2 regions of the Streptomyces sp. NBC_00466 genome follow, and region 1 is predicted to be linked to the other one. Evidence: predicted binding sites of a transcription regulator. Region 1 holds the regulator's gene; the other holds the start of a gene.
The links. The regulator HrcA, encoded in region 1, represses chaperone genes, less so after heat shock. The targets are predictions, from matches to a motif close to TTNGCACTCNGNNNNNCNGAGTGCNAA.
Positions count from the first base shown of each region.

Region 1 (7,816 bases):
GCTTCCAGCCGGCGGCCTCGCGGCCCATCGTCGCCGAGAGGAGCAGTACCCGTTGGTCCGGCCCGTACGCGAGGGAGCCCACCGGTCCGTACGGCAGGGTCCGCGCCGGGCCGCCGTCGACCGGAACGGCCCGCGCCCAGCTGCGCCGCAGCGAGCTCTGGCCGTGGGTGCTGATGGCGAGCACCTCGCCGTCCGGGGTCCAGCCCCGGACGGACGTCCGTGCGTCGCCCCAGTACGTCAGACGCCTGGAGGGGCCTCCTTCGGTGGGGGCGAGATGCACTTCGGGCGCCCCGTCCCGGGTGGAGGTCCAGGCGACCCAGCGGCCGTCGGGAGATATCCGGGGATGGTTGACGGGGCTGTTGTCGGCGCTGACCCGCCAGGCACGGCCGCCGTCGAGCGGGGCCATCCAGACGTCGTCCTCTGCGGTGAAAGCGATCAGATCGCCCTGGACATGCGGAAACCGGAGATAGGAAGGCTGGTTCACAAGGATCACCCTATGGCGTGGCCGAGTCCGGCGAGCCTGAGTTGTCCGTACTCCCTGTGCGCCAGCGGCAGCCGGTAGGTCCCGCCGCCACGGGCGAGCACCACCGACGAGCTCACCAGGGACGCGAGCGAGGATCCGTCGGGAAAGACCGTACGGACCTGCTCGGCGGTGAACTCACCGGTGAACGCCGACAGCCGTGCCCAGAGCAGCCGTTCGGCCCTGCTGCACAGCTCGTGGCTCCACTCGACGGCCTCCAGGAGTGTGCGGTGCCTGGCAGGGTCGCCGGGGCCGTCGGTGAGGACGGTGAACCGCCCGCCGGGCGCGCAGAGCGATCCGTGCAGCTGCTGCGCGGTCATCAGCCGCAGGCTCCGGGCGGCGAGCAGGGCGGAGAGCGGATCGCCGTCGAGCCGGCCGGCCAGTTGCCCGGCCCAGTAGTCGGGCAACTCGACACCGTACGAGGCGGCTTGTTCCTGGAGCAGCCCGGCGGTCCGTTCGCGGGGCAGCGGCGGGACCTCCACCAGGTGTTCGCCCGGCAGGCCGAGCGGTTTGCGGCTGGTGGTCAGGATCCGGAGCCCGGGACAGCTGTCGTGCAGCCGGCCGACGAGGTAGGCGCAGCCCGTCAGCACGTGTTCGCAGGTGTCCAGGACGAGCAGTCCCCGGCTGTGGGTGAGCAGGTCGAGCACCGCGCGTACCGGGTCGGTGCCGGGTGCGGGCGCGGTGTGCAGCGCGGTGGCCACCATGTACGGGACGAGCGCCGCGTCCGGACAGCCGGAGAGGTCGACCCGGTGCACGGGCGTGCCGGTGCACGGGGGTTCCTCGCCGAGTCTGGCGGCCAGCCGTGACTTGCCGATGCCGCCGGGGCCTGTGAGGGTCACGAGGCGGGTGGCGGCAAGGCGTTCGGCGAGCGCGCCGGGCTCCGGCTCGGGGAGGGCGTCCGGTTCGGGTAGGGCAGCCATGGACCCACTCTGACCGGCGACGGCCCGCCGCGCGCGGGCCCGGGGCGAAGATCCGTACACCTAAATCCATGGATGGGGTACCTAGGCGGGATACCTAGGGATTCATTCGGATCGGGCCGGGATGTCCACTGGTTCGCGGGTTCATGGCTTCTGGTTCGCGGGTTCAGGACTTCGTAGGTTCATGGCTTCGCGGGTTCATGGCTTCGCGGGTTCGCTACTTGCCCGGGTACTGCGTCACGGTGGCGGTCACCGTCACGGTCGCCGTCGGCTGCGCGCCGCCGCTGCCGCCGCTGCCGCCGCCGATGCCCGGAGCGGGGGCGGTGGTGGCGTCCGGGGGCGGGGCGGCGCAGTTGCCCAGCAGCGTGGCGGTGAAGGCCAGTTCCCCGCCGACCGTGCTCCTCAGATTGCCCCGTACGCACCGTCCGTCGACGGTCCTGGTCACCCGGCCCTTGACGGTGATGTCCTTCTTGTCCTTGGTCCTGCCCTGGCAGTCGACCTGTGCCACGTCACGCGGGGCGGCGGAGGGCGCGGGCGAGGTGGCGGCCGCGGCATCGGCCGTACAGGTCAGCCAGTCGACGCCGACGCCGTGGTGCTCCAGGGCGCTGGTGGCGGTGCGGTCGGTGGTGTAGGCGACGGACGCGGTGTTCACCCCGTCGACCGGATCACAGGCCACGACGCCCGCAACTGCCGTGCAGACAGCGCCGATCGCAGCGAGAACCGACCGGTACCGTACGCGCCTCGATACGCGTCTCAATGCCCCCATACTGGGCAGGATCCCACTGAAGGGCACCGATGTGCAGCCTCTTCGCGCCCACTTCACTCTCGCGGGTGGCACACCGGGGCAGCAGGAGACGGAATCGGGGCCAGGCGGGACAGGATGACGGGCCGGCTCAGCCCCAGCGCCCCGTCCGGGCCAGCAGCAGCGCTCCCGCGGCCGTCCCCGCCGTGGAGGTGCGCAGCACACTGCGCCCCAGCCGGTACACCCCGGCCCCGGCGGCCGTGAACGCCGCGAGCTCCTCCGGCGACACTCCCCCTTCGGGTCCGACGACCAGCACGATGTCGCCCCGCGCGGGGAGTTCGGCCGCCGCCAGTGGCTCGCTGCCGTACTCCTGGTCCTCGTGCAGCACCCCGGCCAGGTCCGCGTCCGCGAGAAGCGCGGCGACCTGCTTGGTGCTCATCGCATCGGTGATCTCGGGGAAGCGGGTCCGCCGGGACTGCTTGCCCGACTCGCGTGCCGTACTGCGCCACTTCGCCAGGGACTTGGCGCCCCGGTCGCCGCGCCACTGGGTGATACAGCGCGACGCCTGCCACGGCACGATCACATCGACGCCGGTCTCCGTCATGGTCTCGACGGCGACCTCGCCGCGGTCGCCCTTGGGCAGCGCCTGGACGACGGTGATCCGGGGCACGGGCGGCGGATCACCGGCGCACGCGTCCACCCGGACCTCCAGCCGGTCCTTGCCCTCGGCCGCCAGGACCACGCACCGCGCCCAGCGGCCGGCGCCGTCGGTCAGTACGACGTCCTCGCCCGCCCGCAGCCGCTTCACGGACACCGCGTGCCGGCCCTCGGGACCGTCCAGGACGAAGCTGCTGCCGGGGGTCGCCGCGTCCAGGCCGCCGGCGTCGACGACGAAGACCGGGGCCGTCATGACGCACCGCCTTCGGCCAACAGCGCGCGGGCCGAGCCCAGTTCGGCGACCAGCACCTCGATCAGCTGGCCGGCGGGCAGCTCACGGGCGAGCCGGTGGCCCTGGCCGGCCCAGAGCGCCATGCCCTGGGCGTCGCCCACCCCGGCGGCGGCTTTGCGCAGTCCGGCCGTGAGGTAGTGCACCTGCGGATAGGCGGCGGGGGCGTACGGTCCGTGCTCGCGCATGAACCGGTTGACGAGGCCGCGCGCCGGGCGCCCGCTGAACGCGCGGGTGAGGTCCGTGCGGACGAAGAGCGGGTTGGTCAGGGCCTGCTTGTGCAGCCTGTTCGCCCCGGACTCCGGGCACACCAGGAAGGCCGTACCGAGCTGCGCCGCCTCCGCGCCCGCCGCGAGGACCGCCGCGATCTGCGAGCCGCGCATCAGCCCGCCGGCCGCGAGGACCGGCAGCTGCACGGTCTCCCGTACCTGCGTGATGAGCGACAGCACGCCGATGCCCGTGCCGTCGTTCTGCGGGTCGTCGCGGTGTGTGCCCTGGTGGCCGCCCGCCTCGATGCCCTGCACACAGACCGCGTCGGCGCCGCACCACTGGGCGGTCTGCGCCTCCTCGGCGGTGGTGACGGTGACGATGGTGAAGGTGTCGACCCGGTCGAAGGCGTCGAGCACATCGCGGGAGGGACAGCCGAAGGTGAAGGAGACCACCGGGACGGGGTCGTCGAGCAGGACGGCGAGTTTGGCCTCGTACCCGTCGTCCGAGCTGCCGTGGACGTCGCCGAGGGGCGTCTCGTACCAGGTGGACTCACCTGCGAGCTGGTGGCTGTAGACCTCGACGGCGGCCGGATCGGGGTGTTCGGACTGCGGCATGAACAGGTTCACACCGAAGGGCAGGGAGGTCAGCCCGCGCAGCTGCTTGATCTCCTCGTACATGCCGTCCGCGGTCTTGTACCCGGCGGCGAGGAACCCGAGGCCACCGGCCTCGGAGACGGCTGCGGCGAGCTGCGGGCCCGAAGCACCGCCCGCCATGGGTGCCTGCACGATCGGATATCGGCAGAGATCGGCGAGTACGGAGGACATGACCGCATCGTGCCATGTCCTCCGCACCGCACCGAATCGGCGCCGGGCAGCGGTCCGGTGAGTGCGTTCCCTGGGGGGAAGCACCGCCCTGGGCTACCGCCCGTTGAACGCATCCTTCGGCCGCGAGAACAGCCCCTGCTGACCGGGCTGACTGCATCCACCCGGGGGACGACCCCCGGCCCCCAGCAGAAAGGCACCCGCTACCGCCCGTTGAACGCGTCCTTCAGCCGCGAGAACAGCCCCTGCTGACCGGGCTGGAACTGGCCGGTCGGGCGTTCCTCGCCGCGCATTTTGGCGAACTCCCGCAGCAGTCGCTCCTGTTCGGCGTCCATCTTCGTCGGGGTGAGCACCTCGACATGCACGATCAGGTCACCGCGGCCGCCGCCGCGCAGATGCGTGATGCCGCGCTGGTGCATCGGGATCGACTGGCCGGACTGCGTGCCCGGCCGGATGTCGACCTCCTCCAGCGCGTCCAGTGTCTCCAGCGGCACCTTCGTACCGAGTGCGGCCGCCGTCATGGGAACCGTCACCGTGCAGTGCAGATCGTCGCCGCGCCGCTGGAAGACCGCGTGCGGCAGCTCGTGGATCTCGACGTACAGGTCGCCGGCGGGGCCGCCGCCCGGGCCGACCTCGCCCTCGCCCGCGAGCTGGATGCGGGTGCCGTTGTCGACACCGGCCGGGATCTTCACCGTCAGCGTGCGGCGGGAGCGGATGCGCCCGTCGCCCGCGCACTCGGGGCACGGGGTCGGCACGACCGTACCGAAGCCCTGGCACTGCGGGCACGGCCGCGAGGTCATGACCTGGCCCAGGAAGGACCGGGTGACCTGCGAGACCTCACCGCGGCCGCGGCACATGTCGCAGGTCTGGGCCGAGGTGCCGGGGGCCGCTCCCTCGCCGCTGCAGGTCGTACAGACCACAGCGGTGTCGACCTGGATGTCCTTCGTGGTGCCGAAGGCCGACTCGTTGAGGTCGATCTCCAGCCGGATCATCGCGTCCTGGCCGCGCCGCGTACGCGACCTCGGCCCGCGCTGGGACGCCGTACCGAAGAAGGCGTCCATGATGTCCGAGAAGTTGCCGAAGCCGCCCTGGCCGAAGCCGCCGGCTCCGCCGCCGCCCGCCTGCGAGAGCGGGTCGCCGCCGAGGTCGTAGACCTGCTTCTTCTGCGGGTCCGACAACACCTCGTAGGCGGCGTTGATCTCCTTGAAGCGTTCCTGCGTCTTGGGATCGGGATTGACGTCCGGGTGGAGCTCGCGCGCCAATCGCCGGAATGCCTTCTTGATCTCGTCCTGGGAAGCGTCGCGGCGCACGCCGAGAACGGCGTAATAGTCCGTGGCCACTTACGACTCCGCCAGGATCTGTCCGACGTAACGTGCCACTGCGCGTACCGCTCCCATCGTTCCGGGGTAGTCCATGCGGGTCGGTCCGACCACGCCGAGTTTGGCGACTGCCTCGTCGCCCGAACCGTAGCCGACGGCGACGACCGATGTGGACGTCAGGCCCTCGTGGGCATTCTCATGCCCGATGCGTACGGTCATGCCCGAGTCCTCACCGAGCAGCTTGAGCAGCACGACCTGCTCCTCAAGCGCTTCCAGCACCGGCCTGATGGTCAGTGGGAAGTCATGTCCGAATCGCGTCAGATTGGCGGTTCCGCCGATCATCAGCCGTTCTTCGGTCTCCTCGACCAGCGTTTCCAGCAAGGTCGCGAGCACCGTGGAAACCGTACCCCGGTCTTCCTGCTCGAAGGACTCGGGAAGGTCCTGCACCAATTGTGGTACGTCCGCGAAGCGGCGCCCCACCACCCGGCTGTTGAGCCGGGCACGGAGGTCGGCGAGAGATGTCTCACCGAACGGCGCCGGGCAGTCGATCATGCGCTGCTCGACCCGTCCGGTGTCCGTGATCAGCACGAGCATCAGCCGGGCCGGGGCCAGCGCCAGCAGCTCCACGTGCCGCACCGTGGAACGGGTCAGCGACGGGTACTGCACCACGGCGACCTGCCGGGTGAGCTGGGCGAGGAGCCGCACGGTGCGGCCCACCACGTCGTCGAGGTCGACGGCGCCGTCCATGAAGTTCTGGATGGCGCGCCGCTCGGGCGACGAGAGGGGCTTGACGCCCGCGAGCCGGTCGACGAACAGCCGGTAGCCCTTGTCGGTGGGGATGCGGCCCGCGCTCGTGTGCGGCTGGGCGATGAAACCCTCGTCCTCCAGGGCCGCCATGTCGTTGCGGACGGTGGCCGGTGACACACCGAGCCGGTGCCGCTCGGTGAGCGCCTTGGAGCCGACCGGCTCCTCGGTGCCCACATAGTCCTGGACGATGGCGCGCAACACTTCGAGTCTGCGTTCGCTGAGCACCCGCGCACACCTCCAGCTGTCGATCCGGGCCTGCCTGGCACTCGGAATGTTCGAGTGCCAGCAGCGTCCCAGTGTACGGCGGAGAGGTTCACCGCTGGCAAGGGCGGCCCGTCGCGCGGTCGCGCCGGTGTCCGCCGACCGGGATAGCGTCGCTGTATGGACGCCACTTGGGAAGACTCCGGCTGGGAACACCTGGCGGCGGGCGTGGGCCGGTGCCGTCTCCCCCGCTGGGACGCGACGGCCGGGCTCGTGGCGGGCCGGTACGGTGCGCTGCTCTTCGACACGGGGGCGACGCTGCGCGAGGGCCGGGAGATCCGGATGCGCGCGGAGGCGGTGCTGGGCCGCCGGGTGACGCACATCGCGCTGAGCCACCCGCACTTCGACCATGTGCTGGGCACCGCCGTGTTCGCGGGTGTCCAGGTCTACGGAGCGGTGGGCGCGGAGGCGCTGCTCACCCGGGGCTCGCGCGGCGCCGACGCGCTGCGCCAGGACGCGGTGCGCCACGGCGTCCCGGCGGCGGAGGCCGCCGACGCGGTGGCCCATCTGGTCGCTCCGCACCATCCGGTCTCCGGGGAGCTGACCCTTGACCTGGGCGGCCGCCGGGTCACCCTGGTGAACTGCGGCCCCGGGCACACCGGCCACGACCTGGCGCTGCTCGTCCCGGGCGGGCAGGAGGCCGGCCCCGGGGACGGCGCGGGCGACCGCGACGTCGTCTTCTGCGGCGACCTGGTCGAGGAGTCGGGCGAGCCGCAGGCGGGCCCGGACGCGATGCCCGCCCGCTGGCCCGCGGCGCTGGACCGGCTGCTGGCACTGGGCGGTGAGGACGCGCTGTACGTACCGGGGCACGGGGCCGTGGTCGACGCCGCGTTCGTCCGCGCTCAGCGTGATGTGCTGGCAGCGCGCTCCGGGGTGTCGTAGCGTCTGCGGAATGCGCAGCTACAGCCCCGACTTCACGCCGCCGTGGAAGAAGCAGACGCCCGCCCGCGAGGTCGCGGCCGAGCCCGATCTGGTGGTCGAGGAGATCGCCACCGGGTTCTGCGGTGCGGTGATCCGCTGTGAGAAGACGGCCGAGGGGCCGACGGTCACGCTGGAGGACCGCTTCGGCAAGCACCGGGTGTTCCCGATGGGTCCGCGCGGCTTCCTGCTGGAGGGGCGTCCGGTCACTCTCGTACGCCCCGCGGCGGCGCCCCAGCGCACCAACCGGACGGCATCCGGTTCGCTGGCGGTGCCCGGTGCGCGGGCCCGGGTCGCGCGGGCCGGGCGGCTCTACGTCGAGGGGCGGCACGACGCGGAGCTGGTCGAGCGGGTG
Region 1 covers NZ_CP107896.1:4,918,917-4,926,732, reverse strand. The annotation lists gene OG210_RS22110 (S41 family peptidase) at 1-439, opposite strand, end outside; gene OG210_RS22105 (hypothetical protein) at 490-1,440, opposite strand; gene OG210_RS22100 (hypothetical protein) at 1,655-2,089, opposite strand; gene OG210_RS22095 (16S rRNA (uracil(1498)-N(3))-methyltransferase) at 2,331-3,089, opposite strand; gene OG210_RS22090 (nitronate monooxygenase) at 3,086-4,159, opposite strand; gene dnaJ (molecular chaperone DnaJ) at 4,360-5,496, opposite strand; gene hrcA (heat-inducible transcriptional repressor HrcA) at 5,497-6,507, opposite strand; gene OG210_RS22075 (MBL fold metallo-hydrolase) at 6,664-7,425, shown strand; gene OG210_RS22070 (DUF3097 domain-containing protein) at 7,436-7,816, shown strand, end outside.

Region 2 (7,816 bases), 780 kb from region 1:
CACCCGCAGCGGGGCGAACGTCGGCACTCCGCGCGGCTCGGGCGCGGACACGACCGGTACGGGCATGGGGATCAAGGCAACCACCGCCTGGTGAAGAGGAGTCTGGGGCGAACTCCTCCCACGATCCGGCGTTCCGCGACATCCTGCTGAGAGCTGTGGATTACCCGCGAGTTGTGGACAACCCACTCACCCGCGGTCCCCCACAAGCCAACCCGCCCCACCCCTCAGGACCCGCCCCACCCCTCAGGACCCGCCCCGCCCCTCAGGACCCGCCCACCCCTCAGGACCCGCCCGCCCCTCAGCTCCGAACCTCGCCGCCCCTCGGGCCAGCTGGGTTCAGTACCCACCCCTCAGGGCAGCTTGATCCCCGGGTCGACGCCGTCCAGCGCACGCGCACAGTGACACTCCTCCGACTGCTCCGCAGGCAACCCGGCCACCGCGTCGAAGAGCACCGTGCGCAGCCGGTCCACATTGGCGGCGAAGACCGTCAGCACCTCGTCGTGGGAGACGCCATCTCCTGCCTCGGCCCCCGCGTCCAGGTCCGTGACCAGCGTCATCGACGTGTAGCAGAGCCCCAGTTCGCGGGCGAGGGCCGCCTCGGGGTGCCCGGTCATGCCCACGACGGACCAGCCCATCGCCGCATGCCAGCGCGACTCGGCCCTGGTCGAGAACCGCGGCCCCTCGATGACGACCAGAGTCCCGCCGTCCACCGGCTCCCACTCCTGCCCGCGCGCCGCCGCGAGGGCGGCCTTGCGGCCGACACGGCAGTACGGGTCGGCCAGCGACACGTGCACCACGTTCGGAATGCTGCCGTCCGGCAGGGCCTGACCGTCGTAGTACGTCTGCGGGCGCGCCTTCGTACGGTCCACCATCTGGTCCGGTACGAGCAGCGTCCCCGGCCCGTACTCCGGCCGCAGCCCGCCCACCGCACACGGGCCGAGCACCTGCCGTACGCCCACGGACCGCAACGCCCAGAGGTTCGCCCGGTAGTTGATGAGGTGCGGGGGCAGATGGTGGCCGCGCCCGTGCCGGGGGAGGAACGCCACCCGGCGCCCGGCGATCTCACCGAGGAACAGGGAGTCGCTCGGCTTCCCGTACGGGGTGTCCACCGCGACCTCGGTCACGTCCTCCAGGAAGGAGTAGAAGCCGGAGCCGCCGATGACCCCGATGTCCGCTGTGGGGGCCGCGGTGTCTCCCGCGGTTGCCTGGTCTGCCGAGTTCGCCACATTCACCATGCCGGTCACACTATCCGGGGGACCGGACGTGCCCCGGACACACCGGAATCCCCACCGTCGGACGACGGCAGGGTTTCCGGGAAAACCGGTATCAGGCGGCCGAGCTGCCGCTGGAGGAGCTGCTCGACGACGAAGCCGACGATGCCGAGCCGGCCGACTTCGAGGCACCCGCCTTCGCGTCGGAGCCCGAAGAGCCGGACGAACTCGAAGAGCCCGAGGACGAGTCCGACGAGGACGACGACGAACCGGTGGGCTTGGAAGACGCCGCCGTGCTGCTCGACGAGGAGCCGCGGCTGTCGTTCCGGTAGAAACCCGAGCCCTTGAAGACGATGCCGACCGCCGAGAACACCTTTTTCAGGCGTCCATCACAGCTTGGGCATACGGTCAGGGCGTCATCGGTGAACTTCTGCACCGCCTCGAGGCCCTCGCTGCATTCGGTGCACTGATACTGATAGGTCGGCACTTGCTCCTCCTGGCACTCTCACTCAGTGAGTGCTAACGACGTTCTATAGTGACGTATTCCGCTGGATCAGTCCACTGAGACCGGCACTCGGTGACCCATCCCACGCCCTGTGCCGCGCTTGATGCCGCGCCGTATGCCGCGGCCGGCGTCCCGCGCGGTGTCGTATTCCGCGCCTTCCGGACCACCTTCCCGGCCTTCCGGACCACCTTCCCGCCCTTCCGGACGGCCGTCCCTGTCGACGGTGCTCACTGCTCCGACGGCCGATTCCACGCCCTGCTCCGAGCCCTGCTCCGAGCCCGGTTCCGAGTCGTGTCCCGCGCCCTGCTTCGCCCCCGGTCCCGCGTCGCGCGGCGTCAGCCGCGACCGCAGGGCCAGCAGGGTGAGCAGCGCCAGTACGGTGCCGCCCATCGGCACCAGGAACCCGGCGCTGGAGCTGAACGCGTCGGTCAGCTCGCCCGCCACCGAGACGGCCGCGGCCTGTCCCAGTGCCACCGAACCGGTCAGCCAGGTGAAGGCCTCGGTGCGCGCCGAATTCGGCACCAGCGTGTCCACCAGGGTGTATCCGCTGATCAGCGCGGGTGCGATGCAGAGTCCGACCAGCAGTCCGAGTCCCGCGATGAGCGGCACCGTGTGCATCGCCCAGAGCCCGGAAGCGGTGACGGCCAGCGCGGTGTACGCCACCAGCAGCCGGGACTTCGGCCCGATCTTCCAGGCGACGGCCCCGCAGACGATGCCCGCGAGCATGTTGCCCGCGGCGAAGACCCCGTACAGCACACCGTTCACACCGGGCCGGCCGATCTCCTCGGCGAACGCGGTCAGCGAGACCTGCATACCGCCGAACACCGCGCCGATCCCGAGGAACGCCACGGCGAGCACCCGTACGCCCGGCACCGACAGCGCGGAGACGTGCCGCTCGGAAGTCCGGCCGTTGGCACGTACCCGGACGGCGGGCTGGGTCCGGCGCTGCGCCGCGAAGACGAGGCCGCCGATCAGGGTCAGCGCGGCTTCGGTGATCAGCCCGGCCGCCGGGTGGATACCGGTGCACAGCGCGGTCGTCAGCACCGGGCCGATGACGAAGGTGAACTCGTCCGTCACGGATTCGAAGGCGGCCGCCGTCGACATGAGGGGCGAGCCCTCCAGCTTCGCGGCCCAGCGGGCCCGGACCATCGGGCCGACCTGCGGTACCGAAGCACCGGTCGGCACAGCGGCGATGAACAGCGCCCACAGCGGGGCGCCCGCCAGCGCGAGCACCGTCAGGGTCACCACCGAAGCGGCGTGCACGAGGACACCGGGGAAGAGCACCGCGCGCTGGCCGAGCCGGTCGGCGAGCTTGCCGCTCTGCGGCGCGAACAGCGCCATGGAGACACCCGTCACAGCGGCGACGATGCCGGCGTTGCCGTACGACCCCGTCGTGTGCTGCACCAGCAGCACGATGCCGATGGTCAGCATCGCGAAGGGCTGCCGCGCGGCGAAACCGGGCAGCAGGAACGTCCATGCGCCAGGTGTGCGCAACAACTGCCCGTACCCCGGACGGGTCTCGGAGACCGTGGACACCACGGCCTGGCCTTTCTGCCGCCTGGTAGCGCTCCCCTTGTCGTACGGGCATACGGAGGCATGCGTACGGGAGCTGCCGAGAGCTGTCCTCTTGCGCGGAACTGCGGTAGGCCGGGCCGTTTCGTCGTGCGGAACACCTGCGCGGATACCGCGCACGCACCGCGACGGGGGTGCCTCGACCGCCATACGGTCGCGCCAGCTCTGCATCAGGCAGAGTTGGTCGATCAGGTCAATCAAGTCAATCGGGTCGAGCCGGCAAGCCAGCCGGGTCAAGCCGATCGGTTCATGGTACCGCTACTCGCGAGCCATCCCGCCAGCTTTCCGCCCTGGCCGATCGCCCGCAGCCGTGCCTCGGCCGCGTCGCGCACCGGATCGGTCGCCACCACGAGCAGTTCGTCCCCGCGCCGCAGCACCGTCGAGGGCAGCGGTACGAAGCTCGTGCCGTCCCGGACGACCAGGGTGACGGCGGCGCCCTTGGGCAGCCGCAGCTCGCCGACCTCGACGCCGTGCATCCGGGACTTCGCCGGGATCGCCACGGACAGCAGATGCCCGCGCAGCCGCTCAAGGGGCGCCGACTCGATGCCCAGGTCCGCCGCGGCGTCGGCGCCCTCGCCGAGACTGAGCTTCCTGGCCAGCCAGGGGAGCGTCGGCCCCTGCACCAGTGTGTAGACGACGACGAGCACGAAGACGATGTTGAAGACCCGGGAGCTGCCGTCGATACCGGACACCATCGGGATGGTCGCCAGGATGACGGGGACGGCTCCGCGCAGCCCGGCCCACGACATCAGGGTCTGCTCCTGCCAGGGCACCCGGAACGGCGCCAGGCTCAGCAGTACGGAGACCGGCCGCGCCACCATCGTCAGGACCAGGCCCACGATCACCGCGGGCCAGAAGTCGCTGCCCAGCTCGTGCGGGCTCACCAGCAGGCCGAGCAGGACGAACATGCCGATCTGGGCGATCCAGCCGAGCCCCTCGGCGAACCCGCGGGTGGCCGGCCAGTGCGGCAGCTTGGCGTTGCCGAGCAGCATCGCGGCGAGGTAGACGGCGAGGAATCCACTGCCGTGCGCGATGGCACCGGCCGCGTACGCCGTGATCGCGATGGCCATCACGGCGATCGGGTAGAGGCCGGAGGCGGGCAGCGCGACATGGCGCAGCCCCCACGACCCGAGCCAGCCGACGGCGAGGCCGATCGAGGCACCGATCGCCAGCTCCAGGGCGATCTCGCCGATCAGTACGTACCAGTGCTCGACAGGTCCGGCCGTCGAGAACGCGATGACCAGGATCACCACTGGGGCGTCGTTGAAGCCGGACTCGGCCTCCAGTACACCCGTGATCCGGGCCGGCAGGGGCACCTTGCGCAGGACGGAGAAGACCGCGGCGGCGTCGGTGGACGACACCACGGCGCCGATGATCAGGGCCTGGCGCCAGTCGAGACCGACCAGGTAGTGCGCGCCGGCGGCGGTGATCCCCACGCTCACCGCGACGCCGGCCGTCGACAGCACGACGGCCATCGGCAGGACCGGCTTGATCTCTTTCCACTTGGTGCCGAGCCCGCCCTCGGCCAGGATCACGACCAGCGCGGCGTAGCCGATCACCTGGGTCATCTCGACGTTGTCGAACTTGACGTTGAAGATGCCGTCCTGGCCTATCGCCATCCCGATGCCGAGATACAGCAGCAGGCTGGGGAGGCCGCTGCGCGACGAGATGCGTACGGCGGCCACGGCGATCAGCAGGACGAGTGAGCAGATCAGCAGGAGATCGTTGAGATGGTGGACAGTCAGTGGCCCGTTCCTTCCCTCGTACGCCTGCAGTTACTTCGTTACCCTACCTAATCCTTGACGGTTCCTTGACGCTTCGCTTACGTGTGCGATGCAGCTGGGGATACCGCGTCCTTGATGCACAGGCGCTGCGCCTATGGTTGCTCCAGCGCTCCGTCGGACCTACAGACCACCCTGCCCCTCGAAGGACAGCGATGCCCGCCGCCACCACCACAGCCGCCCCTTCCGGCACGAAATCCGGCACGAATTCCCGTAAGAAGAAAGGGCATCGCGCCAGGCTGATCGTGATCGTCGTGGTGCTGGCGCTCGTCGCGGGCATCGGGTACGGGGCGTACTGGGGTGTGAGCACCGTGCGGGCGTCCCTTCCGCAGACGACCGGTGAGATCAAGGTCCCCGGCCTCTCCGGCAACGTCGACGTCAAGCGGGACAGTTACGGCGTACCGCAGATCTACGCGGACACCGACGCCGACCTGTTCCGCGCGCAGGGCTACGTACAGGCCCAGGACCGCTTCTACGAGATGGACGTCCGGCGCCACATGACGTCCGGCCGGCTCTCCGAGATGTTCGGATCGGGCCAGGTCAAGACCGACTCCTTCCTGCGCACGCTCGGCTGGCACCGGGTCGCGCAGCAGGAGTACGACACCAAGCTGTCGCCGGAGACGAAGAAGAACCTCCAGGCGTACTCGGCCGGGGTCAACGCGTATCTGAAGGGCAAGGACGGCAAGCAGATCTCCGTCGAGTACGCGGCCCTGAACCTCACCAACGACTACAAGCCCGACGCCTGGACGCCGGTCGACTCGGTGGCCTGGCTCAAGGCGATGGCCTGGGACCTGCGCGGCAATATGCAGGACGAGATCGACCGTTCGCTGATGACCTCGCGGCTGAGCTCCCAGCAGATCAGCGACCTGTACCCGTCCTACCCGTACAGCCGGAACAAGCCGATCGTGCAGCAGGGCGGCATCGACCCGGTCACCGGGAAGTTCGACCAGAACGCGAAGCCGGGCGGCGCCGTGGGTGGTTCGGACACCGCGGGCGGCGCGGTGCAGGGCATGCAGTCGCAGCTCTCCTCGCTCTCGGACACCCTGGACAAGATCCCGACGCTGCTCGGCCCGAGCGGCAGCGGCATCGGCTCCAACTCCTGGGTCGTCTCCGGCGATCTGACGACCACGGGCAAACCGCTGCTGGCCAACGACCCGCACCTGGCGCCGCAACTGCCGTCCCTCTGGTACCAGATGGGCCTGCACTGCCGGACCGTCTCCAGCAGCTGCCACTACGACGCCGCTGGCTACACCTTCTCCGGTATGCCCGGCGTGGTCATCGGCCACAACCAGAACATCTCCTGGGGCTTCACCAACCTCGGCGCCGATGTCACCGACCTCTACCTGGAGAAGGTCAGCGGCAACGGCTATCTGTACAACGGCGAGGAGAAGCCCTTCAGGACCCGCGAGGAGACCATCAAGGTCGCCGGCGGCACGTCGCGGAAGATCGTCGTACGGGAGACGAACAACGGCCCGCTGGTCTCCGACCGGGACACCGAACTGGCGACGGTCGGCCAGAAGGCGCCCGTGACCTCGGCGGCCCCGGACCGCGGCGACGGCTACGCGGTGGCCCTCAAGTGGACCGCGCTCCAGCCGGGCAACTCGATGGACGCGGTCTTCGACCTGGACAAGGCCAAGGACTGGACCGGCTTCCGGGCCGCCGCCAAGAACTTCGACGTCCCCTCGCAGAACCTGATCTACGCCGACACCAAGGGCAACATCGGCTACCAGGCGCCCGGCTCCATCCCGATCCGCTCCAAGGGCGACGACGGCACGATGCCCGCTCCGGGCTGGGACCCCAAGTACGCCTGGAAGGGCACGATCCCCTTCGATCAGCTGCCCTACGAGTACAACCCGAAGCGCGGCTACATCGTCACCGCCAACCAGGCCGTGATCGACCCGAAGAAGTACCCGTACCTGATCACCGATGACTGGGGCTACGGCACCCGCAGCCGGCGGATCACCGACCTCATCGAGTCGAAGACCAAGGACGGCGGGAAGATCTCGACCGAGGACATGCAGAAGATGCAGCTGGACAACAGCAGCGAGATCGCCAAGCTGCTGACCCCGCTGCTGCTGAAGCTGAACATCAAGGACCCGTACGTCCGCCAGGCGCAGAAGCTTCTCGAAGGCTGGGACTACACCCAGGAGTCGGACTCGGCGGCGGCCGCGTACTTCAACGCGGTCTGGCGCAACGTCCTCAAGCTGGCCTTCGGCGACAAGCTGCCCAAGGAGCTGCGGGTGGAGGGCCAGTGCCTCAATGTGCCGCCCGCCGACAGCGCTGCGGGTCCCGCCGACAAACAGGACAATCTGGCACGGGAGTGCGGTGAGCGGTCGGCCGACTCGGCGCAGCCGGACGGCGGCGACCGCTGGTTCGAGGTCGTGCGCAAGCTGATCGACAAGCCGGACAGTGACTGGTGGAAGACGCCGAAGACCCGTCTCGACAAGGCCACCCACAACCGTGACGAGCTGCTCGGGCGGGCCATGAAGGACGCCCGCTGGGAGCTGACCGCCAAGCTCGGCAAGGACGTCGACACCTGGAACTGGGGCCGGCTGCACCAGCTGATGCTCAACAACCAGACGCTCGGCACCGACGGCCCCGACATCCTCAAGCGGGTGCTCAACCGCGGCCCGTTCAACCTGGGCGGCGGCGAGGCGGCGGTCGACGCCACCGGCTGGAACGCGGCCGGCGGGTACGGCGTCGTCTGGGTCCCCTCGATGCGGATGGTCGTGAACCTCAAGGACCTC
Region 2 covers NZ_CP107896.1:4,136,794-4,144,609, forward strand. The annotation lists gene OG210_RS18575 (RcpC/CpaB family pilus assembly protein) at 1-66, opposite strand, end outside; gene OG210_RS18580 (S-methyl-5'-thioadenosine phosphorylase) at 351-1,235, opposite strand; gene OG210_RS18585 (FmdB family zinc ribbon protein) at 1,327-1,698, opposite strand; partial or broken gene OG210_RS18590 (MFS transporter) at 2,008-3,255, opposite strand; gene OG210_RS18595 (potassium/proton antiporter) at 3,522-5,063, opposite strand; gene OG210_RS18600 (penicillin acylase family protein) at 5,225-7,816, shown strand, end outside.
Region 2: OG210_RS18585 (FmdB family zinc ribbon protein) is a predicted target of HrcA. The motif match lies at 1,708-1,734, and genes of this name have one in related genera.